DNA from 4 places in the Endothiovibrio diazotrophicus genome. Region 2 is predicted to be linked to each of the others. Evidence: predicted binding sites of a transcription regulator. Region 2 holds the regulator's gene; each other region holds the start of a gene.

Region 1 (5,341 bases), on a different contig from region 2:
CCAGGGTGAGCCAGTGGCCCACATCGAGGGCGAAGAAGAGCGCCACCGCGGCGGCGATCAGGGCGAGCAGGAGCAGGCGGGAGAGGTGGCGTCGGTTCATCGTGCGGGTTCCGTGGGTGGGCGTTCGTGCCGCGGGTGCGGGTGTTTGCTGTAGGTACTCCGAAACGGCGTCGACGGATTCATCGATGGCGGGGACGTGGGGGAATGGTAGGGAAATCGGCCGCCCCGCTGTAGCGCGAATTCCCCCGGCCGGTCCCGCGGCGGATCGGATGCCTGTCCCGCGGGCGCGGCGGGCCGCATGTGGTCCGATTCTCAACCGGCGTAGTCGGTTTATTTCTCCCGATCGAAAGAGTATTTTCAGCGACTTGTCCTTATGCCTCGCCCGTGGAGCGCTTCCGTGACCCGTCCGGTACCCCCGCTACGTCTCGACTCCCCCCACGCCATCCCGCAGCTGCTGTTCGCCGAGATGAACGACGGCGTGGTGGTGGTGGATGTCAGCGGGGTCATCGTCGACTGTAACCCGGCGTTCCACCGGCGGCTCGGCTACGAGAAGGAGGAGCTGCTCGGGCGCAGCGTGCTCGACCTCGATACGGCGGAGTTCGCCGCCCTCGTGCCGGAACGCACGAAAGAGGTGATGGCGCGGGGGCTAGCGACCTTCGAGAGCGCCTACCAGAGCAAGGACGGGTCGGTGTTGCCGGTGGAGGTGAGTGCCCGCTTGTGTCAGGTTGACGGCGGGATCGTCTTCTTCGGCGTGGTGCGCGACATCACTGAACGCAAGCGCTTCGAGGCGCGCCTGAAGGAGGGGCTGGAGCTCTACGAGGCGGCGATCAGCACCCCGGGGCTCGGTTTCTGGGCGGTGGGCGCCGGCGGGCGGCTGATGGAGGTCAACGACGCCTACGTGCGCCAGTCCGGCTACCGCCGCGACGAGCTGCTGACGATGAGTGTCCCCGACCTGGAGGCGCTGGAGAGCGCCGCCGATACCACCGCCCACCTGGAGCAGATCCGCCGCGACGGCTTCGCCCGCTTCCGCACCGCCCATCGGCGCAAGGACGGCACGGTGTGGCCGGTGGAGGTGGTCACCACCTACGCCGAGGTGCGCGGCGGGCGCTACTTCGCCTTCTTCGAGGACATCACCGAGAAGGTCGACCAGGAGAATCGGCTGGAACTGGCCGCACGGGTCTTCGAGACCATGGACCAGGCGGTGGTGGTGACCGATGCCGACAACCGGATCGTCTCGATCAACCCGGCCACCTCGCGGATCACCGGTTATCTCCCCGAGGAGGTGATCGGGCAGGACCCCAAGATCTTCGCCTCCGGTCGCCACGGCGCCGATTTCTACCGTGAACTGTGGGAGTCCCTGCTGCGGACCGACCACTGGGAGGGGGAGATCTGGGACCGGCGCAAGGACGGCGGGGTCTACCTCAAGTGGCTCACCATCAACGCCATCCGCAACCCCCGCGGCGAGGTGGTCCACTACGTCTCGGTGTTCTCCGACATCACCGAGCGCAAGCGGACCGAGGAGCTGATCTGGCGCCAAGCCAACTTCGACTCCCTCACCGGGCTGGCCAACCGCATCCACTTCCACAACCAGCTGCATCAGCAGCTGGAGCAGTGCCGCCGCTCGGCGAAGTCGCTGGCCCTGATGTACCTGGACCTGGACGGCTTCAAGGACGTCAACGACACCCTCGGCCACGCCGCCGGCGACCAGTTGCTGGTGGAGGTGGCGCGCCGGCTGGAGGAGCGCGCGCGGCGCTCCGACACCGTCGCCCGCCTCGGCGGCGACGAATTCACCCTGCTGATCGGCGACTTCGAACAGCCGGCGCGGGTCGGCTCCCTGGCCGAGCAGATCCTCGAGGTGCTGCACCAACCCTTCCACATCGCCGAGCGGCAGATCCACATCGGCGCCAGCATCGGCATCGCCCTCTACCCGGAGGACGGGGCGACGGTGGAGGAGATCAGCAAGCACGCCGACCTGGCCATGTACCAGTCCAAGGGCAGCGGCCGCAACACCTTCCGCTTCTTCCGCCCGGAGATGAACGCCAGCGCCAACCACCGCCTGGCACTGATCCACGACCTCCACCGGGCGGTGCGCGAGAACGCCTTCGAACTCCACTACCAGCCCAAGTTCCGCATCGCCGACGGACGGATGATCGGCATGGAGGCGCTGATCCGCTGGCCGCGGGAGGGGGAGGCGCCGATCTCCCCGGCGCACTTCATCCCCTGCGCCGAGGAGACCGGGCTGATCCTGCCCATCGGCAAATGGGTGCTCACCGAGGCGTGTCGCCGCACCGCCGGGTGGAACCGCCGCTTCGGGGCCGATCTGCGGGTGGCGGTCAACCTCTCGGCGCGCCAATTGCGCGACGCACGGATCGTCGACGAGATCATGACGATCCTCGGCGAGACCGGGGTGGCGCCGGGCCAACTGGAGCTGGAGATCACCGAGAGCATGCTGATGGCCGACGTGGAGCAGGCGATCGCGGTGATGAAGGCCCTGCGCGGCCACGGCATATCGATCGCCATCGACGACTTCGGTACCGGCTACTCCTCGCTCAACTACCTCAAGCGCTTCCCCATCACCACCTTGAAGATCGACCAGTCGTTCATCCGCGAGCTCACCGAGGACTCCGACGATGCGGCCATCGTCCGCGCGGTGATCGCCCTTGGCCAGAGCCTGGAGCTGGACGTGGTGGCCGAGGGGGTGGAGAGCGCCGGGCAGCTCGACTTCCTGCTGCGCCACCACTGCCACGCCGCCCAGGGCTACCACCTCGCCCGGCCGCTGCCGGCCGAGCGCTTCGAGGCGCTGCTCGGCGCCAACTGATATTCCATCTGTCTGAAGTGTTTGGGCCGCCCGTTTGAATACGCAGGCGTTGTGTATCGTTTGCCTGTCCTGAGTGGGTTTGTCAGCGGCTGTTTCGTTCGACACGGCGCCCGCAGGGCGCCCTATAGGGTGCCCTGCGGGCGCCGTGTCGAGCGAAGGCACACCCCTAAAGGCACGGGAAGAGAGTGGGGTGGAAACCAACGCGCTCTTCTTGTCCTTCGTATAGAAAAGCACCCTCCATCAAGGCAACCGGGCATCTCGGCTGGCACACGCTTCCGGGATTCCACTGTCCGAAGCCGTCGTAGTTCTTCGTGTTTTGCATGCGCAAATATGGGGCAACTAATGGTGGATATGCACGTAAATTGTGCAATCGCATCAATTGGGGGCGGGAGCTATTTTCATAATCCCATGAAATGTAATGTTGTGGTGCGTGTGGCGTGATTCGTGCTTCCTTTGGGCGCAATTTTTCGCGGAGGAAGCATCAGTGCAGAGTTTGCAGTCCGGTATCGACGTCCTGTTCGTCCTGTTGGGCGCCATCATGGTGCTCGCCATGCACGCCGGTTTCGCCTTTCTGGAGGTGGGGACCGTGCGCAAGAAGAACCAGGTCAACGCCCTGGTGAAGATCATCACCGACTTTTCGGCGTCCACCATCGCCTATTTCTTCATCGGTTATGCGGTGGCCTACGGGGTCGGTTTCCTCGATCCGGCGCCGGTGCTCAGCGAGCGCAACGGCTATGAGCTGGTGAAGTTCTTCTTCCTGCTCACCTTCGCCGCGGCGATCCCGGCGATCGTCTCCGGCGGCATCGCCGAGCGGGCCCGCTTCTGGCCGCAGCTCACCGCCACCTTCGTCGTGGTGGCGCTGGTCTACCCGCTGTTCGAGGGGATCTCCTGGAACGGCAACTACGGCGTCCAGGGGTGGATCGAGTCGACCTTCGGCGCACCGTTCCATGACTTCGCCGGCTCCGTGGTGGTCCACGCGGTGGGCGGCTGGATCGCGCTCGCCGCGGTACTGCTGCTCGGGCCGCGCCATGGCCGTTACGGCAAGGACGGCGCGTGCTACGCCCACCCGCCGTCGAACATCCCCTTCCTCGCCCTCGGCGCCTGGATCCTCACCGTCGGCTGGTTCGGCTTCAACGTGATGTCCGCCCAGGCGGTGGAGGGGATCAGCGGGCTGGTGGCGGTCAACTCGCTGATGGCGATGGTCGGCGGCATCCTCGCCGCGCTGGTGGTCGGCCGGAACGACCCCGGCTTCATCCACAACGGCCCGCTGGCCGGCCTGGTGGCGGTGTGCGCCGGCTCCGACCTGATGCACCCGCTGGGGGCGCTGGTCACCGGGGTGGTCGCCGGCGCGATGTTCGTCTGGCTCTTCACCGTGGTGCAGAACCGCTGGCGGATCGACGACGTGCTCGGCGTCTGGCCGCTGCACGGGCTGTGCGGCGCCTGGGGTGGCATCGCCGCCGGGATCTTCGGTCTGAAGGGGCTGGGGGGAATGGGCGGCGTCTCCTTCGGTGGCCAGTTGGTCGGCACCCTGCTCGGAGTGGCGATCGCCCTGGTCGGCGGCTTCGTGGTCTACGGCCTGATCCGCGCGGCGATGGGTGGTTTGCGCCTCACCCAGGAGGAGGAGTTCGAGGGGGCCGACCTGACCATTCACCGCATCTCCGCCACGCCGCCGAATGATTGAGGCGGGGAGAGGGAGACGTCACCGCAGATCGGCGCTACCGCCCCGGCCTGCGGTTTGGGTCTCGTACCCACGCTCTGCGTGGAAACGTCTTTTTTTGATGCTCTGCGTCGTGTTGAACGGAGGGCGGGCGTGGTCGATTGGTGTGCTGTTCGGCAGGACGCAGAGCGTCCGGGGTTGTGGGTTACGACGCGGAGCGTCGTAACCAGGACGCGGAGCGTCGTAACCAGGGGCGCAAAGTGGTCGATGGATCAAATCGCGTGTTCCGAAAAAAAGGGCCGGCATGTCGGAGACGTGCCGGCCCTTTTTCTTACGCTTTGCGCCTTCGCGCCTTTGCGTGGGATGTTCTCTTTTCTCCAGCTCACACCGGGCGTTCGAAGGCCTCGACGGGGGTACTGCCGATCACGCGGTTGCGGCCCTCCTCCTTGGCACGGTAGAGGTTGGCGTCGGCCCGCTTGAGCATGGCATCGAGATTGTCTTCCAGCTCATGGGCCAGCCCGATGCTGACGGTGAAAGGGAAACGGTGATCGTCGTAGTTCACCGGCGTGCTCTCCACGGTGCGGCGGAAGGCCTCCAGGCGGGTCGCCGCCATCTCCGGCAGCCCCTCCATCAGCACGCAGAACTCCTCGCCGCCGAAGCGCGCCACCAGTTCGTCGGGAAAGGCGTCGTTGAGCAGCCCGGCCATGTGGCGCAGGGCGGCATCGCCGCCGTCGTGGCCCTGGCTGTCGTTGACCTTCTTGAAGAAGTCGATGTCGATCATCGCCAGATTGAGCGGGGTGTCCAGCTCCTTCGCCTGCTCGTAGCGGCACATCCCGTGGTTGAAGAAGTAGCGGCGGTTGTGCAGC
Region 2 (5,341 bases):
GCCCAGATCGACGCGGCGCTGGCGGCCGGCGACCGCGCCACCGCCGAACTGCTCGCCCACACCCTCAAGGGGAGCGCCGGCAACATCGGTGCCGGCGAGGTGGTGGCGGAGGCGGCGCGGCTGGAGGCGGCGATCAAGGAGGGGGTGCCGGCCGAGCGCGTCGCCGAGCACAACGCCGCCTGCGGTGCGCGGCTGAAGGCCCTGGTCGAGGCGCTGGACGAGTGGCTGGCGGCGGCGGCGGGCGAGGCGGATGAGGCGCCGTCGGAGCCGGTGGCGGTGGCGCGCGAGGTGCTGCTCCCCGCCGTCGCCCGGCTGGCCGACGGGCTGCGCCAGAACAACGCCGCGGTGGGCGGCCTGTGGCAGGGGCAGGCGGCGCTCTTCCGCGCCGCCTTCCCGGACGAGTGGCAGGGGATCGAGGAGGCCCTGCGCGGCTTCGACTTCGAGGAGGCGCTGGCGCGGCTCGAAGCGGCGGCCGAGGCGCATGGGGTAGCCCCGTGGGCGGCGTGACCCGCTGGTCGTTCGCCCGGGTGCGCCGGCCGCGGCTGATGGCGGCGCTGCTCGCTCTGCTGGTCGGGGTCGGCGCCGGCGAGGTGGACCGCATCACTACCGAGCGCGGTTTCCGCACGGCGCTGGCCGAGCGGGCGGAGCGCGAGGCCGCCAGCCTGGAGCTGGAGACCGCCCGCGGGCGGATCATGGGGGTGGCCTCGCTGCTGGGACTCGGCGAGCCGCTGGTCAAGGCGCTGGTGCGCGGCGAGCGCAGCGCCGACGACCCCGAGGTGCTGGCGGCGCTGCGCCCGGCGCGCCGGCTGCTCGATGCCGATGGCGTCTACGCCATCGACGCCAAGGGGATCATCGTCGCCCACGAGACCGACCACAAGCGCAGCACCGGCACCGACGTCACCTTCCGCCCCTACTGGCGCCAGGCGATCGCCGGCAAGGCCAACGTCTACGCGGCGGTCGGTTCGCGCTCCGGCAAGCGCGGGCTCTACACCGCCGCGCCGATCCGCGCCGGCGACTCGGTCGATGATCCGGTGATCGGCGTGGTGCTGGTCAAGAGTCTGGCCGACGGGCTCGACCGCCAGCTCGCCGCGGTCGGCCGGCCGGCGCTGCTCGCCTCGCCCCAGGGGGTGGTCTTCGCCGCCACCGATGCGGACTGGCGCTTCCACCTGGTGGGACCGGTGAGCGCCGAGCGGGTGGCCGACATCGGCCGTTTGCGCCAGTTCGGCAAGGCGTTCGCCGAGGGGCGGGTGAGCGGCTCGCTGCCCTTCGACCCGAGCGGTGCGGAGGCGCAGATCGACGGCCGCCGTTTCGCCGCGGCGAGCGCCCCGGTGGAGTGGAACGACCCCAACGGGGTGTGGTCGCTGGTCGTCCTCGGCGACCTGCAGGAGGCCGCCTCGTGGTGGCGCTGGGCGGGGGTTGGCGGTAGCGTCGGCGGCGCGCTGTTCGTGCTGCTGGTCACCTTCCTGCGGCTGCGGCGGGAGGCGGAGCAGCGGCGCCAGGCGGTGGCCGAGGCGCAGGCGGCGGCCGAACTGCTCGCCGCCGAGGCGGAGGCGAAGAGCCGCCAGGCCGATTTCGTCCTCCAGGTGCAGCGCGCGAAGGGGTTTCCCGCCTTCGTCTCGGCGCTGTTCGGCGGGCTCGCCGAGCGGGTGCGTCTGCACCAGGGGTGCCTCTACTACGCCGTGGCGGGGGAGGGCGGCGAGACGCGGCTGGAGCTGGCCGGCAGCTACGTCACCGAGGGGGCGCCGGAGCGCGTCGCCCTCGGCGAGGGGCTGCTCGGCCAGTGCGCGCGGGACCGCCGGCCGCTGATCTTCCAGCACCCGCCGGAGGGGTTCTGGCGGGTCCCCACCGGGGCCGGGACGTTCCCGCCGCGGGTGTTGCTGCTGCTGCCGATCCTGCGCAACGACGAACTGCTCGGGGTGCTGGAGCTCTCCTCCCTGAGCGACGAGCTGGGCCGCGAGCGCCAGGCGGTGGAGGAGCTGCTGCCGGTGCTGGCGATGAGCCTGGAGCTGCGCCTGGCGGCGCTGCGCGCCTCCAGCGCAGCGTGATTGCGGTTCCGTCCTTGTCGGTGGGCGCCAACCCGCCGGCGAACTGCCTTCGTTCGCCACGGCGGCCGCAGGCCGCCCTATAGGGCGCGCCGCGCGCGCCGTGGTGACCGAAGCCCCGTCCCCGACGATGCCCGCCGGCCTGCCGGCGAAGTGCCCCCCGGCGCGCCACGGTTTGGCGCAAACAAACGGCAATTGGGCCCCAGTGACCGGCCGCCGCCAACCGTTGGATCGCGCCCAATCGATGTTGTCCGGCGCCCAACGACGGGGCGTTGCGCGTCGGTAATCTTGCCTCCACTCCCGCAGCCATTGCGGGCCCCGATGGAGGACCAGGACCATGATGATGCCCCGCTTGCTGCCCAACGAACTGCTCGCCACCCTGCCCGGATTCGTCCGCTACGACCTGGCCGACGCGCTGACCGATCCGCGGGCGCTGACCTTCGGCGAGACCCACCGTTTCGGCGAGTGGGAGCTGCGCCTGGAGGAGGACGTCGAGGAGCCGGGGCGCATCCACTGCATCCTCACGCTGGAGGAGGAGGGACAGCTCCACCTGATGCTCGATTCCCGCGGCGAGGAGGCCGAGCTGTTCGCCTGCCACGGCGGCGGCTGCGCCTGCGACGCCCGTCTCGGCATGGAGTTCTGCGCCAAGCCGGAGCGCTGGTTGGCCCCCCTGCCGGTGCCGGTGCGCTGGCTCTGACCCAGTGCGAAGGAGGTGGCACCTTGTGGCCATGCCCGGGGGGGGGGGCATCGCCACCCGCGTAGCGTAGCCGTAACCAAATCCGACGATTTGGCATACAATGGGCCCGATTCTTGTAAGGGTGGCCCCGCGGCGATGACGCATATTCGGTTCGTATCATGAAGCAGTCGCTTCAACTCCGGCTCGGTCAGTACCTGACCATGACTCCCCAACTGCAGCAGGCGATCCGTCTGCTGCAGCTCTCGACCCTGGAACTGCAGATGGAGGTGCAGCAGGCATTGGAGAGCAATCCGATGCTGGAATCGGGGGAGGACGACGAGATCGAGGGCTACGCCGGGGCGGAGGCGGAGAGCAACCGCCAGGAGCGGGAGGCGCCGGCGGAGGAGTCCTCCTCCTCGGGCGACGACTTCGAGGCGCCGGTCGCGGCCGAGGAGCGCGAGCGCGACTTCGAGTCCGACGCCACGATGCCCGACGACCTGCCGGTGGACAGTGTGTGGGAGGACGTCTACGACGGCGCCACCGCCTACTCGCGCAACGACGAGGGGGAGGAGCGGGTCTTCGAGTACGCCGACACCTCCGGCCGTTCGCTGCGCGACCACCTGGTGTGGCAGATGGAGCTGTCGCGCTTCAGCGAGACCGACGAGGCGATCGCCGAGGCGATCATCGACGCCATCGACGAGGACGGCTATCTCAAGCAGTCCCTCGACGAGCTCCACGAGGGGCTCGCCGACCAGGGGCTGGAGGTGGAACCTGACGAGGTGGCGGCGGTGCTGCGCCGGATCCAGGCGATGGACCCCGCCGGCGTCGCCGCCCGCGACCTCGGCGAGTGCCTGGTGTTGCAACTGCGCCAGCTGCCCGCCGACACCCCGTGGCGGACCGAGGCGATGGCGCTGGTCGGCGAGCACATCGAGCTGCTCGGCAACCGCGACTTCAAGACCCTGATGCGGCGGATGAAGCTGGCCGAGGAGCAGCTCTCCGAGGTGCTCGACCTGGTGCGCACCCTCAACCCGCGCCCCGGCTCGGCGATCGAGCAGGCCGCCCCCCAATACATCGTCCCCGACGTCTTCGTGCGCAAGCTGAAGGGGCGCTGGGTGGTCGAGCTGAACCCCGAGGCGGCCCCCAAGATCCGCGTCAACAGCTACTACGCCAGCCTCCTCGGGCGGGCCGGCGGCGGCGAGCTGAAGGGGCAGTTGCAGGAGGCGCGCTGGCTGATCAAGAGCCTGCAGAGCCGCAGCGAGACCCTGCTCAAGGTGGCCACCGCCATCGTCGAGCGTCAGCAGGCGTTCCTCGAGCAGGGTGAGGAGGCGATGCGCCCGCTGGTGCTGCGTGATGTGGCCGAGACGGTCGAGATGCACGAGTCGACCATCTCGCGGATCACCACCCAGAAGTTCATGCACACCCCCCGCGGCATCTTCGAATTCAAGTATTTCTTCTCCAGCCACGTCGGCACCGCCGACGGCGGGGAGGCCTCCTCGACCGCCATCCGTGCCCGGATCAGGAAGCTGATCGCCGCCGAGGAGCCGCGTAAGCCGTTGAGCGACAACAAATTGGCCAAGATGCTCGAGGGCGAGGGGATCAACGTGGCGCGGCGCACCGTGGCCAAATACCGCGAGGCGATGAATATCCCCGCCTCCAACGAGCGGAAACGGCTACAATAGCCGGCCCTCCCGCCGGGGGACGGATCGCCGCCTCTTTCGGCGCAACCGATACGAAAACGATTCTTGAGGAGTCTCGACCGATGCAACTGAACCTGACCGGCCACCACGTGGACATCACCGATGCCATGCGCAACTACGTCAACGAGAAGACCGAGCGGCTGGAGCGTCACTTCGACCAGATGACCAACGTGCATGTGGTGCTCAGCGTGGAGAAGCTGCGCAACAAGGCCGAGGCGACCATCCACGTCAACGGCGCCGATCTCTTCGCCGACGCCGAGCACGAGGACATGTACGCCGCCATCGATGCCCTCGCCGACAAGCTGGACCGGCAGATCAAGAAGCACAAAGAGAAGCTCACCGACCATCGCAAGTAACCACGGTTCGGCCCCGTGGCGGCGTGCCTCGGGGTCCCCTTCCCAGGGGCCATAGACCATGCAACTGAGCGAACTACTCTGCCGGGAGTGCAGCACCCGGACCCTTCAGGCAGGGAGCAAGAAGCGGGCGTTGGAACTGGTCAGCGAGATGATCGCCAACCACCTCGACGCCCTCACCCAGGCGGAGATCTTCGATAGCCTGATCGGCCGCGAGCGGCTCGGCTCCACCGGCATGGGCCACGGAGTGGCCATCCCCCACGGCCGCGTCAAGGGCATCGCCCGGGCCATCGGCGCCTTCGTCCGCCTGGAGCAGGCGGTGGACTTCGATGCCATCGACCGCCAGCCGGTGGACCTGCTGTTTTTCCTCCTGGTGCCCGAGCACTACACCGACGAACATCTGCAGATCCTCTCCACCCTGGCCGAGATGTTCAGCGACGAGCCGTTCTGCGCCACCCTGCGGGCGGCGGCCGACGACGCCTCGCTCTATCGCCTGATCGTCGACTGGCAGCCCGCCTCCAGCGCCCTGCAATGAAACGCACCGTCACCGCCGAGCAGCTCTACCGTGCCCTC
Region 3 (5,341 bases), on a different contig from region 2:
GAGGATCTTGATGATGCTGGCCAGCGAGGCGGTGGTCGCCGTCGGCAACATGCCGCCGATCAACGAGGCGATGAGCGAACGACCGAGATTCTCCCTGAAGGGAACCCCGTACTCGTTGCACAGCGCGTGGACCATCTTCACTTGGACCCCCACCAGGGCCACCACATCGAACAGCGGCAGCGGCACCAGGCCGATGGCCATGGAGGCGATGACGTGAGTCTTGACGATGCCGCCGGAGGCCCCCGGAGTACCGGGCTCGAGCCGCACCATCGCGCCGGGGTGAACGCCGCCCCGAAACGCGGAGCCCTCTGTGCTGCCGACAATCTTTTTCATGAACGATCCGATCTCCCGATTCGAGTGCGGCGGCATTGTCCGGGAGGCCGCCCGCCCGAGCGAGCAAGTCGCCCCCGGGGCCGCAAAGAAGCGCGCACTATGCAAGATGTAGTGGAGCGGAATCAACCGACCGGTCAAATGTCTGCCGGGCGATGGGGGATCGGGTCACGGAAACGAGAGAACGGAGGGCCGGAGAGCGCTCGCTGCAAAAGCAACACCGCCCCCGAAAAAAGACGGGGGCGGCGTTGGGGACGCGCAATCGGCGGATCAGGCGAAGGCGGGGCTGAAGCTCTCCGCCGGCACCGGGCCGTCGGCGTTCCAGTAGGGCGACAGCTTGCGCAGACGCTCGATGATCGGCGGTACCGCGGCGATCACCCGCTCCACCTCCTCCATCTTGTTGAAGCGGCTGAAGGAGAAGCGCACCGAACCGTGGGCGGCGGTATACGGGATGCCCATGGCGCGCATCACATGGGAGGGCTCCAGCGAGCCGGAGGTGCAGGCCGAGCCGCTGGAGGCGGCGATACCGCCATGGTTGAGCATCAGCAGGATCGCCTCGCCCTCGATGTACTCGAAGGCGATGTTGGCGGTGTTGGGCACCCGGTTGGCCGGGTCGCCGGTGACGAAGGCGTGGCTGATCTGGGAGAGGATCCCCTCCTCCAGCCGGTCGCGCATCTTGGAGACGCGGCAGACGCCGTTGGTCAGGTAGTCCTGGGCCAGCTCGGCGGCAATCCCGAGGCCGACGATCGAGGCGGCGTTCTCGGTGCCGGCGCGGCGCCCGCGCTCCTGGTGGCCGCCGCGCAGCAGCGGGCGGAAGCGGGTGCCGCGGCGCAGGTAGAGGGCGCCGACCCCCTTCGGAGCGTGCAGCTTGTGGCCGGAGAGGGAGAGCATGTCGACCTTGGTGCCGTGGATCTCGATCGGCACCTTGCCCACCGCCTGCACCGCATCACTGTGGAACATCACCCCCTTGGCGTGGGCCAGCTCGGCCATCTCCTCCACCGGGAAGAGGGTGCCGGTCTCGTTGTTGGCCCACATGATCGAGGCGATCGCCACCTGGTCGGAGAGCGCCGCCTTGTACTGATCCAGGTCGATGCGCCCCTGGCCGTCCACCTCGATGCGGTGGATGGTGTAGCCCTTCTTCTCCAGGTGCTCGCAGACGGTGAGGATCGCCGGGTGCTCGACCACCGAGGTGATGATCTCCTTGCGTTCGGGCTGCGCCTCGAGGGCGGAGAGCAGCGCGGTGGAGTTGGCCTCGGTGCCGCAGGAGGTGAAGACGATCTCGTCGTCGCGCTCGGCGCCGACCAGCCGCTGCACCTGGCTGCGCGCCTCCTTGAGGGCGCGACCGACCTTGTCGCCGAAGCGGTGCATCGAGGAGGGGTTGCCGAACTGCTCGGTGAAGAAGGGCAGCATCGCCTCCACCACCTGCGGGTCGACCATGGTGGTGGCGTTGTTGTCGAGATAGATGTCGTCGCTCATGGCGAGCTCCTTGAAGAGTAAGATTTATCCGCAAATGAACGCGAATAAACGCAAAGGAGGGAATTGCGCCTGCGGCGCAGCAAACAAGAGGAGAGACGCTCCGCTCAATGAACTAGAACACGCAGGAGATGCTTTGCGTCCCATTTGCGTTCATTCGCGTTCATTTGCGGAAAACTCTTCGACTCTTAGGCGATCTTGCCCATCAGGGCGGCGGGGAGGACCTTGACCGGCTCGCCCAGCTCCTCGATCAGCCGCTGCTGGATCCCCTGCAGGGTCATCTGTGCCATCTGGCAGCCGGAACAGGCGCCGGTGAGGTTGACGAAGATCTTGTCGCCGTCCACCTCGACCAGCTCGACGTCGCCGTGGTCGCGCTGGAGCTGCGGGCGCAGCGATTCGAGCACCAGTTCGATACGGCGCATGCGCTGTACGCTGGTCAGCTGGGCCGGGGCCGGCTCGGGCTCCGGCTCGGGCATCTCTTCGAGGCAGTAGGCGAGGATCTCCTCGATCTTCTCGTGGCACGAGGAGCAGCCGCCACCGGCCTTGGTGTAGTTGGTCACCTCCTCCAGGGTGGTCAGCCGGTTGGCCTTCACCGTCTCGGCGATCATCACCTCGTCGATGCCGAAGCACTTGCAGACCAGCGCCCCCTCCTCGTGGTCGTCGTGCCACTCCTCGCCGCGGTAGTTGGCCACCGCCGCCTGCAGCGCCTCGCGGCCCATCACCGAGCAGTGCATCTTCTCCGGGGGCAGCCCCTCCAGAAAGTCGGCGATGTCCTGGTTGGAGACGTTCAGCGCCTCGTCGAGCTTCATCCCCTTGATGATCTCGGTCAGCGCGGAACTCGAAGCGATGGCCGAGCCGCAGCCGAAGGTCTGGAAGCCGGCATCGATGATGGTCTCGTTCTCCGGGTCCACCTTGAGGGTGAGGCGCAGCGCGTCACCACAGGAGATGGAGCCCACCTCGCCCACCGCGTTGGCGTCCTCCACCGCACCGGCGTTGCGCGGGTTGAAGAAGTGCTCTTTGACCGTTTCGGAGTAATCCCACATGGCGACGACCTCATAATAAGTTGAATTCTGGCGCGAAAAACAGAAAAGACAGAAAAGAGAAGATCCCTTTCCCTCTCGGGTGCAGGCGTTGTGCCACCCGGCCGACATGGCGTAACTCGTTGATCTGAAAAACACTCAATCGCTCTCCCAGCACAATACTTGAGTATTTATGTCGACGACGGTGGAACGCTTTGTAGGCTTTGCGACAGATACGTCCGGTCCGCGCGTCCCGTTGCGATGTCGCCCCCCGCCTCCCCACCCGTTCGCTTCGGACCGGAGGTCGGGGCTACCGGGCATCACGGGTGAAGATTCGGTAATATCCGGTTAGCCTTTTCAGAAGGGGTCAGGAACGAACCGCGGAGCCAGCTCCCCGCCCGGGTAGCCAAAAGTCAGGCGTTCCGTCCCCTCGTACATCGTTCCTCGACCGGACGAGGCCGCACCATGCTCCTGCTGTTACTGCTCTTCACCCTCCCCGCCCTGGCCGCCCCGCCGAGCCCGGTACTGCTTGGCTTCGACGGCGCCTACGGACTCCACAACAGCACCTCCGCCCGGGCCATCGAGCAGGGCATGCGCGTCGCCATCGACGAGATCAACGCCGCCGGCGGAGTGCTCGGCGGGCGCCCGCTGGCGCTGATCACCAGCGACAATCGCTCGGTACCGGCCCGCGGCATCGACAACATCCGCGCCTTCGCCCAACAGCAGGACCTGGTGGCGGTGTTCGGCGGTCGCTTCAGCCCGGTGCTCCTGCAGCAGCTTCCCGTGGTGCATGGCGAGAAGGTGATCCTCGCCGACGTGTGGGGCTCGGCCGACCGCATCACCGATCACGACTACCACCCCAGCTACACCTTCCGTCTCTCGTTGCGCGACGCCTACGCGATGCCGACGATGCTCCGCCACGCGACCGCCAAGGGGGCCGCGCGGGTCGGCCTGCTGCTCCCCAACACCGGCTGGGGCCGCAGCAACGAGGCCGCCGCACGCCGCTTCTCCGCCATCCACCCGCGCCCCGCGATCACCACCTACCAGTGGTACAACTGGGGCGAGGAGAGCCTGCTGCATCAGTTGCGCGCGCTGCGCGCCGCCGGCGCCGAGGCGTTGGTGGTGGTGGCCAACGACGTCGAGGGCTCGATCCTGGTGCGCGAAATGGCCGCCCTGCCGCCCGCCGAGCGGATGCCGATCATCAGCCACTGGGGGGTCACCGGCGGCCACTTCGTGGAGAATTGCGGAGCCGCCCTCCACCAAGTGGACTTCTCGGTGGTCCAGACCTTCAGCCTGTTCCGCGCCGATCCGACGATCCGGGAACGGGTGATGGCCGCCGCCAAGCGGCTGTTCGAGATCACCGCACCGGAGCAGGTGGAGGCGCCGGTGGGCTTCGGCCACGCCTACGACATGGTCCACCTGCTGGCACGGGCGATCGACGCCGCCGACACCACCGACCGCCCGGCGGTGCGCGACGCCCTGGAGCGCATCGGCGACTACCACGGCCTGGTCCGTGACTATCACCACCCCTTCGGCCCCGACGACCACGACGCCCTCGACCCCGAAGACGTCTTCATGGCCCACTACGACGAGCACGGGGTGCTCCGCCCGCTCCCCTGAGCCGGCCGTCCGTCGCCCCGTCCCGATGCGCCGCAGCCTCGCCTACACCATCGCCGCCGGCACCGCCCTGGTGACCGCGCTGTTCGTGCTGGTCCTGCTCTACCTCTCCGAACAGGCGATGGAGCGGGTGGTGCGCCGGCAGGTGGCGCAACTGCTCGCCGACACCGCCGACGAACTGCAACATACCGCCCTCGACAAGCTCTCCAAGCTGCGCGACGACCTGGCGCGGCTCGCCGGCAACACCCTGATCGCCAACGCCCTGGTCGATGACGTCGGCCGCGAGCTCTACCTGCGCTCCTTCCTCCAGGGCTACCGGGTGGTGGACGACATCCCGCTGGCGGTGATCGTCACCAACTATCGCGGCGCCGCGATCGCCGACAACCGCCCCGACTGGCCGAAGCCCCGGCAGCTCACCGAGTGGGCGGCCGCGGTGGTCGCCGACAACCGCCCGGCGGTGCGCCTGGTGCGCGTCGATGGGGCGGACTACGCGCTGTTCGGGGCGCCGGTGATCTACGCCAACACCGGCACCGCCGAGGGGGCGCTGCTGTTCCAGATCCGCCTGGCGGACCTCACCGGCTCCAAGGAGATGCGCCGCCACTGGATCTACTCCGGCCGGATCGAGGGCATCGACCTCACCCTCCACGACCTCACCGACGGCACCGTCGCCACCCTGAGCGAGCAGCGCCCCCGCCGCCCCGCCGCCACGCCGGCCGCCGGCGAGACCGCCTTCGCGGGCCTCGCGGTTCGCGCCCACCTCCACGGCGAGCCGCAGCTGCTGGAACGGGAGGTGGCGGCGCTGCGCAACGACTACCTCCTGCTGGCGCTGCTCGGACTGCTCGCCGCAGCGCTCGCCGGCGGCCTGCTGGCGCGACTGCTCAGCCGACGCATCGCCCGGCTGG
Region 4 (5,341 bases), on a different contig from region 2:
TTGAAATTCTTTCCAATTCCTCAATTGCCTGTGAAAAATGCACGATCATGTGGCCGGTGTTGACACCATGACCCGCGCCCGAAGAACGCTCGTCTCACCGGAGGATACGTCCTTCTCTTTTTCCGGGCGCGTGGGGCGCGGATTACTGCGGGGGCGCGTCCGGCAGGGGAGCAAGGCCGTCGTGGAGCAGGGAGAGGGGGTAGCGGTGGCCGGCCAGGTAGTCGTCGACGCAGCGCAGGACCATCGGGCTGCGCAGTTGCGGGCCGCGCTCGGCGATCTCCTCGCGGCTCAGCCAGAGGGTGCGCAGGATCCCGTCGTCGAGGGGGCGGTCCGCCTGGTGGTCGTGGAGCGCGCCGTAGAAGGTGGCGCGCAGGTAGGTGCGTCCGCGCGGGGTGGTCCAGCGATAGAAGCCCACCAGGCCGGCGGGTTTGAAGTGCCAGGCGCTCTCCTCCAGGGTCTCGCGGATCACCGCCTGGATCAGGGTCTCGCCCTCCTCCAGGTGGCCGGCGGGCTGGTTGAGTACCAGCCCGCCGCCGGTGGAGCGCTCCTCCACCAGCAGGAAACGGTGGTCGCGTTCGGCGATGGTGGCGACGGTGACATGGGGTTTCCAGACCATGGATGCGATGTTACAGCCTGATGAAGGGGGGCGGAAGCGGCCCCCGGAAGAGGTGAATTTTCCGTTTGACCGGGAAAAACGATGTTGGTAGTATTCCGCGCCTGCCGTGAAGGGCTTACCGGCTACGGATACCCGGGGTATAGCGCAGTCTGGTAGCGCACCTGCTTTGGGAGCAGGGTGTCGGGGGTTCGAATCCCTCTACCCCGACCACATACCCCGCGCGCGGAGGGCTGCGCCCTCCGGGGTGATGGGTCAGAACATGCGCCCGTAGCTCAACCGGATAGAGCATCGGCCTTCTAAGCCGAGGGTTGCAGGTTCGAGTCCTGCCGGGCGCGCCATCTCTCCGGCAGGCGACAGGATTGGTTTCTATGGTGGGCGTAGCTCAGCTGGTAGAGCTCCGGTTTGTGGTACCGGCGGTCGTGGGTTCGAAACCCATCGCTCACCCCATATTTGAAACGGTTGAGTTGGTCGGGCGCTTGCGCTAAACTCGCCGTCCTCTTTCGGGCTGTTAGCTCAGTTGGTAGAGCAGGTGACTCTTAATCACTAGGTCCGGGGTTCGAGTCCCTGACAGCCCACCATCCATGGAAAGGCCCGTACCCCTTCGGTACGGGCCTTTTTCTTTGGCGCTCCCCGGGCGCGCCTTTCTCACCTCCGCTCTTCGACCCTTGTTTGCGTCGAATATACGTAGATCGGCGGGGTTTCTATCCGTATAGTTACCGGCTGGTACCACACTGCTGCACGTTGTCAGGGATTGGCGAGGGTGGCGCGGGTGGTCGTTGTGGCGGATGGCATTCGAGGTTTGATCAAGCGATGAGTGAGCGCAGAGCGGCTCCGCGGGTGCCAATCGACCGGCGGGTGGGGATTGTCCAGAGCGACGGTGAGGTGGTCTACGGGCGTGCCTCCGATCTCTCCATGGGGGGGGTGTCGGTGAAGTGTCGGCATAGCGCCGACGTGGGGCGGGCCTTCGATATCTTCTTCCAGCTCGACCACGGCGTGCGTGCGAGGCGCTTCGAGGCGCGGGCCAAGGTGGTCTATGTCCACTACATCGGCAACGAGCACCTGCATCGGCTGGGTATGCAGTTCCTGGAGTTCAAGGGGGATAGCCGGGAGATCCTCTCGCAGTTCGTCAGCGATCGGTTGAGGTAGGGCCGCGTCCGTCGTGCGTCGGACGATATATGGTATAAGGGCCCGCGTATTCGAGGTCGCTCATTTCAGAAGGCGCTACAGATAATGAAGAAGGTCGATTCCGTCGGTTTCCGCATCATCACCATCGTCGCCGCGCTGACGGTGTTGCTGATCGCCGTGTTGTTCACCGCCTACATCAAGGTCCAACAGGAGAGCGTCGTCGACGGTGAGGTGAGGGGGGCGCGCAATCTGATCCTGATGGCCGAATCGGTGCGCGAGGGGATGGCCGGCAAGTGGCGCATGGGGCTCTTCTCCACTGAGAAGTTGCGCGATCTCCAGTACACCTCGGAGAAGGACCGGCGCAACAAGATCCTTGCCGCGGTGCCGGTGGTGGCGGCGTGGGAGGCGGCCAAGGCGAAGGCGGCGGAGGGGGGCTTCGAGTTTCGCACCCCGCGGGCCGGTGCGCGCAACTCCGACAACGAGCCCGACGCGGTGGAGGCGCGGGCGCTCAAGTATTTCGAGAGCAACCGTTCGGCTTCCGAATACTACGTGGTTGACGAAGGTATGAATGCGGTGCGCTATTTCCGGCCGGTGCGCCTGGAGAAGCAGTGCATGGTGTGCCACGGTGACCCCGCCACCGCGAAGACGCTGTGGGGGCGTGACGACGGCAAGGATATCCTCGGTTATCCGATGGAGAACAAGCGCCCGGGGGATCTGCATGGCTCCTTCGAGGTGATCCGCCCGCTGACCGATGCGGATGCGGCGTTGCGCTCCCATCTGATGCAGGGGACGGTGATCGTGGTGGTGCTGCTGGTGCTCACCTTGTCGGTGATCTGGCTGCTGCTCAACCGGCAGGTCTCGCGGCCGATCCGCGAGTCGGTGGAGCGGATGGTGCGCGCCCAGGACGAGGGGGATTTGGCGTTCCGTCTCGACGAGCGTTCGAAGGGGGAGCTGGGTGATCTGGCGCGCGGCTTCAACCGCTTCCTTGCCCGCGTGCAGGGGGTGATGGGGGAGGTGGTCGGTTCCTCGGCGCAATTGGCGGCGGCGGCGGACCAGCTCCATGCGGTGACCCGTCAGACCAGTGCCGGGCTGGAGCGTCAGCACTCCGAGACCGATCAGGTGGCCACCGCCATGACCGAGATGTCGGCCACCGTGCAGGAGGTGGCGCGCAACACCGGTTCGGCGGCGGAAGCGGCCCATCAGGCGGAGAGCGAGGCGCAGAACGGGCGCCAGGTGGTCGACCAGACCATCGAGGCGATCGACCGGTTGGCCACCGAGGTGGAGAAGGCGGCGGGGGTGATCCACCAGTTGGAGACCGACAGCGCGGAGATCGGCACCATCCTCGACGTGATCAAGGGGATTGCCGAGCAGACCAACCTGCTGGCGCTGAACGCGGCGATCGAGGCGGCGCGGGCCGGCGAGCAGGGGCGCGGTTTCGCGGTGGTGGCCGACGAGGTGCGCACGCTCGCTTCGCGCACCCAGAAGTCGACCGAAGAGATCCAGCAGATGATCGAGAAGCTGCAGGCCGGCGCGGGGCAGGCGGTGAAGGTGATGGAGGAGGGGCGCGCCCAGGCGGAGTCGAGCGTGCGCCAGGCGGCGGCGGCCGGCGAGTCGCTGCAGACGATCACCCGGGCGGTCTCCACGATCACCGACATGAACACCCAGATCGCCTCGGCGGCGGAGGAGCAGACGGCGGTCGCCGAGGAGATGAACCGCAACGTGGTCAACATCACCAGCGTCGCCGACGAGACCGCCAACGGCGCCAGCCAGACCGCCTCGGCCAGCGAGCAGTTGGCGGGGTTGGCGCACAAGCTCCAGTCGCTGGTCGGCCAGTTCAAGATCTGAATCCGGTAGCCCGTCATATTCGTTGACAGATTGCCAGGCGCCTGTCGGGCGCACTGATATGCGCGGACCCTCGCCTCGGCGGGGGTTCGTTGTTTTTCGTCCCCTTGCCATGCCCCCCCCGCTCACGGGAGAATGCCGCATTTCCGCCGTCCCCGACCGGATGGCGTCAAACCTTCGGCGCAGAAGGGTGTCGAAGGCGTAATCAAGACCCAACTCAATGACGGAATTTCTTTCCCGCCCCCCGGCCGCGGCCCGCAGGGCTCGCGGCCGGGGGGCGGGAAAGAAATTCCGTTTGGCGCGACCATTGCTTCGTGGGGTAAGGCGCTTGAACCACCGGCCCCGCGGGGCCGTCTACGAAGAGGATCGGGAAGATGGCGGAAGATGAGATCCAGCCGGAAGGCGGCGGCAAGAACAAGAAGAAGCTGATCATCATCATTGCCGTGGTGGCGGTGGTGCTGCTCGTCAACGTGGTGGCGATGTTCTTCATCGTCCAGGCGATGAAGGGGGATGAGAAGGCGGCGGTGGCGGCGGCGGAGGCGGCCAAGCAGGAGACGCCGGCCAACGCCAAGCCCCATTACGTCTCCCTCGACCCGCCCTTCGTGGTCAATTTCGAGGATCAGAGTCTGGTGCGCTTCCTCCAGGTGACCGTGGAGGTGATGACCCGGGATCCGGCGATGGTGGCGGAGATCGAGCACCACATGCCGCGCATCCGCAACTCCCTGGTGCTGCTCTTCAGCAGTCAGAACTACCAGACCCTGAGCACCCGCGAAGGGAAGATCCAGATTCGCAAGCAGGCACTTACCGAGGTCCAGAGCATCCTCAAGGAGCGCACCGGCAAGCCGGGTGTGGAGGCGATCTACTTCACCAGTTTCGTGATGCAGTAAGAGCGAAGTGCACTAAATGGCCGTCAACGACCTTCTGTCGCAGGAAGAGATCGATGCCCTGCTCCACGGCGTCGACAGCGGCGATGTGGAGACCGAGGCGGAGGAGGAGCTCGAAGGCGAGGTCCGTGCCTACGACTTCGCCAGCCAGGACCGCATCGTCCGCGGTCGCATGCCGACCCTGGAGATGATCAACGAGCGGTTCGCACGCCACTACCGCATCAGTCTGTTCAGCATGCTGCGCCGCTCCGCGGAGATTGCGGTGGGCGGCGTGCAGATGGTCAAGTTCTCGGAGTACGTCCACAGCCTCTACGTGCCGACCAGTCTCAACCTGGTGCGGATCAAGCCGTTGCGCGGCACCGCGCTGTTCGTCATCGACCCGAAGCTGGTCTTCGTGGTGGTGGACAATTTCTTCGGCGGCGACGGTCGTTTCCACGCCAAGATCGAGGGGCGCGAGTTCACCCCCACCGAGCTGCGGGTGGTGCAGATGATGCTCCGTGAGGTGTTCAAGGACCTCAAGGAGGCGTGGGCGCCGGTCATGGACGTGGACTTCGAGTACATCAACTCGGAGGTCAACCCCCAGTTCGCCAACATCGTCAGCCCTACCGAGGTGGTGGTGGTCTCCACTCTCCACGTGGAGCTGGAGGGGGGCGGTGGGGACATGCACATCACCATGCCCTACTCCATGGTGGAGCCGATCCGCGAGCTGCTCGACGCCGGCATCCAGTCCGACCGTACCGATACCGACGAGCGCTGGACCACCGCGCTGCAGGAGGAGATGAAGGAGGCGGAGGTGCGGCTCTCCAGCATGTTGACCGAGACCACCCTGCGGCTCGGCGACATGGTCAACATGAAGGCGGGCGACGTGATCCCC

Evidence for each region. Region 2 encodes sigma-54, which starts transcription at its own class of promoters, with help from an activator protein. Its sites were predicted from a motif close to TGGCANGNTNCNTGCTT; they were not measured.
Region 1: ACYQ2W_RS23530 (ammonium transporter) is a predicted target of sigma-54. The motif match lies at 3,252-3,268, and genes of this name have one in related genera.
Region 3: nifU (Fe-S cluster assembly protein NifU) is a predicted target of sigma-54. The motif match lies at 2,926-2,942, and genes of this name have one in related genera.
Region 4: ACYQ2W_RS04540 (flagellar basal body-associated FliL family protein) is a predicted target of sigma-54. The motif match lies at 3,880-3,896, and genes of this name have one in related genera.

Annotation. Positions count from the first base shown of each region.
Region 1 is NZ_BAAHXB010000149.1:2,655-7,995, forward strand. It holds gene ACYQ2W_RS23520 (dihydrolipoyl dehydrogenase family protein) at 1-100, opposite strand, end outside; gene ACYQ2W_RS23525 (sensor domain-containing protein) at 398-2,818, shown strand; gene ACYQ2W_RS23530 (ammonium transporter) at 3,303-4,499, shown strand; gene ACYQ2W_RS23535 (diguanylate cyclase) at 4,858-5,341, opposite strand, start outside.
Region 2 is NZ_BAAHXB010000009.1:48,827-54,167, forward strand. It holds gene ACYQ2W_RS04290 (response regulator) at 1-507, shown strand, start outside; gene ACYQ2W_RS04295 (GAF domain-containing protein) at 495-2,045, shown strand; gene ACYQ2W_RS04300 (hypothetical protein) at 2,380-2,739, shown strand; gene ACYQ2W_RS04305 (RNA polymerase factor sigma-54) at 2,898-4,397, shown strand; gene hpf (ribosome hibernation promoting factor) at 4,478-4,771, shown strand; gene ptsN (PTS IIA-like nitrogen regulatory protein PtsN) at 4,830-5,303, shown strand; gene hprK (HPr(Ser) kinase/phosphatase) at 5,300-5,341, shown strand, end outside.
Region 3 is NZ_BAAHXB010000017.1:6,302-11,642, reverse strand. It holds gene ACYQ2W_RS06785 (YcjF family protein) at 1-333, opposite strand, end outside; gene nifS (cysteine desulfurase NifS) at 601-1,806, opposite strand; gene nifU (Fe-S cluster assembly protein NifU) at 1,992-2,846, opposite strand; gene ACYQ2W_RS06770 (ABC transporter substrate-binding protein) at 3,288-4,442, shown strand; gene ACYQ2W_RS06765 (hybrid sensor histidine kinase/response regulator) at 4,468-5,341, shown strand, end outside.
Region 4 is NZ_BAAHXB010000010.1:1,277-6,617, forward strand. It holds gene ACYQ2W_RS04505 (NUDIX hydrolase) at 143-616, opposite strand; tRNA gene ACYQ2W_RS04510 (tRNA-Pro) at 750-826, shown strand; tRNA gene ACYQ2W_RS04515 (tRNA-Arg) at 878-954, shown strand; tRNA gene ACYQ2W_RS04520 (tRNA-His) at 988-1,063, shown strand; tRNA gene ACYQ2W_RS04525 (tRNA-Lys) at 1,119-1,194, shown strand; gene ACYQ2W_RS04530 (PilZ domain-containing protein) at 1,427-1,762, shown strand; gene ACYQ2W_RS04535 (methyl-accepting chemotaxis protein) at 1,847-3,586, shown strand; gene ACYQ2W_RS04540 (flagellar basal body-associated FliL family protein) at 3,958-4,470, shown strand; gene fliM (flagellar motor switch protein FliM) at 4,487-5,341, shown strand, end outside.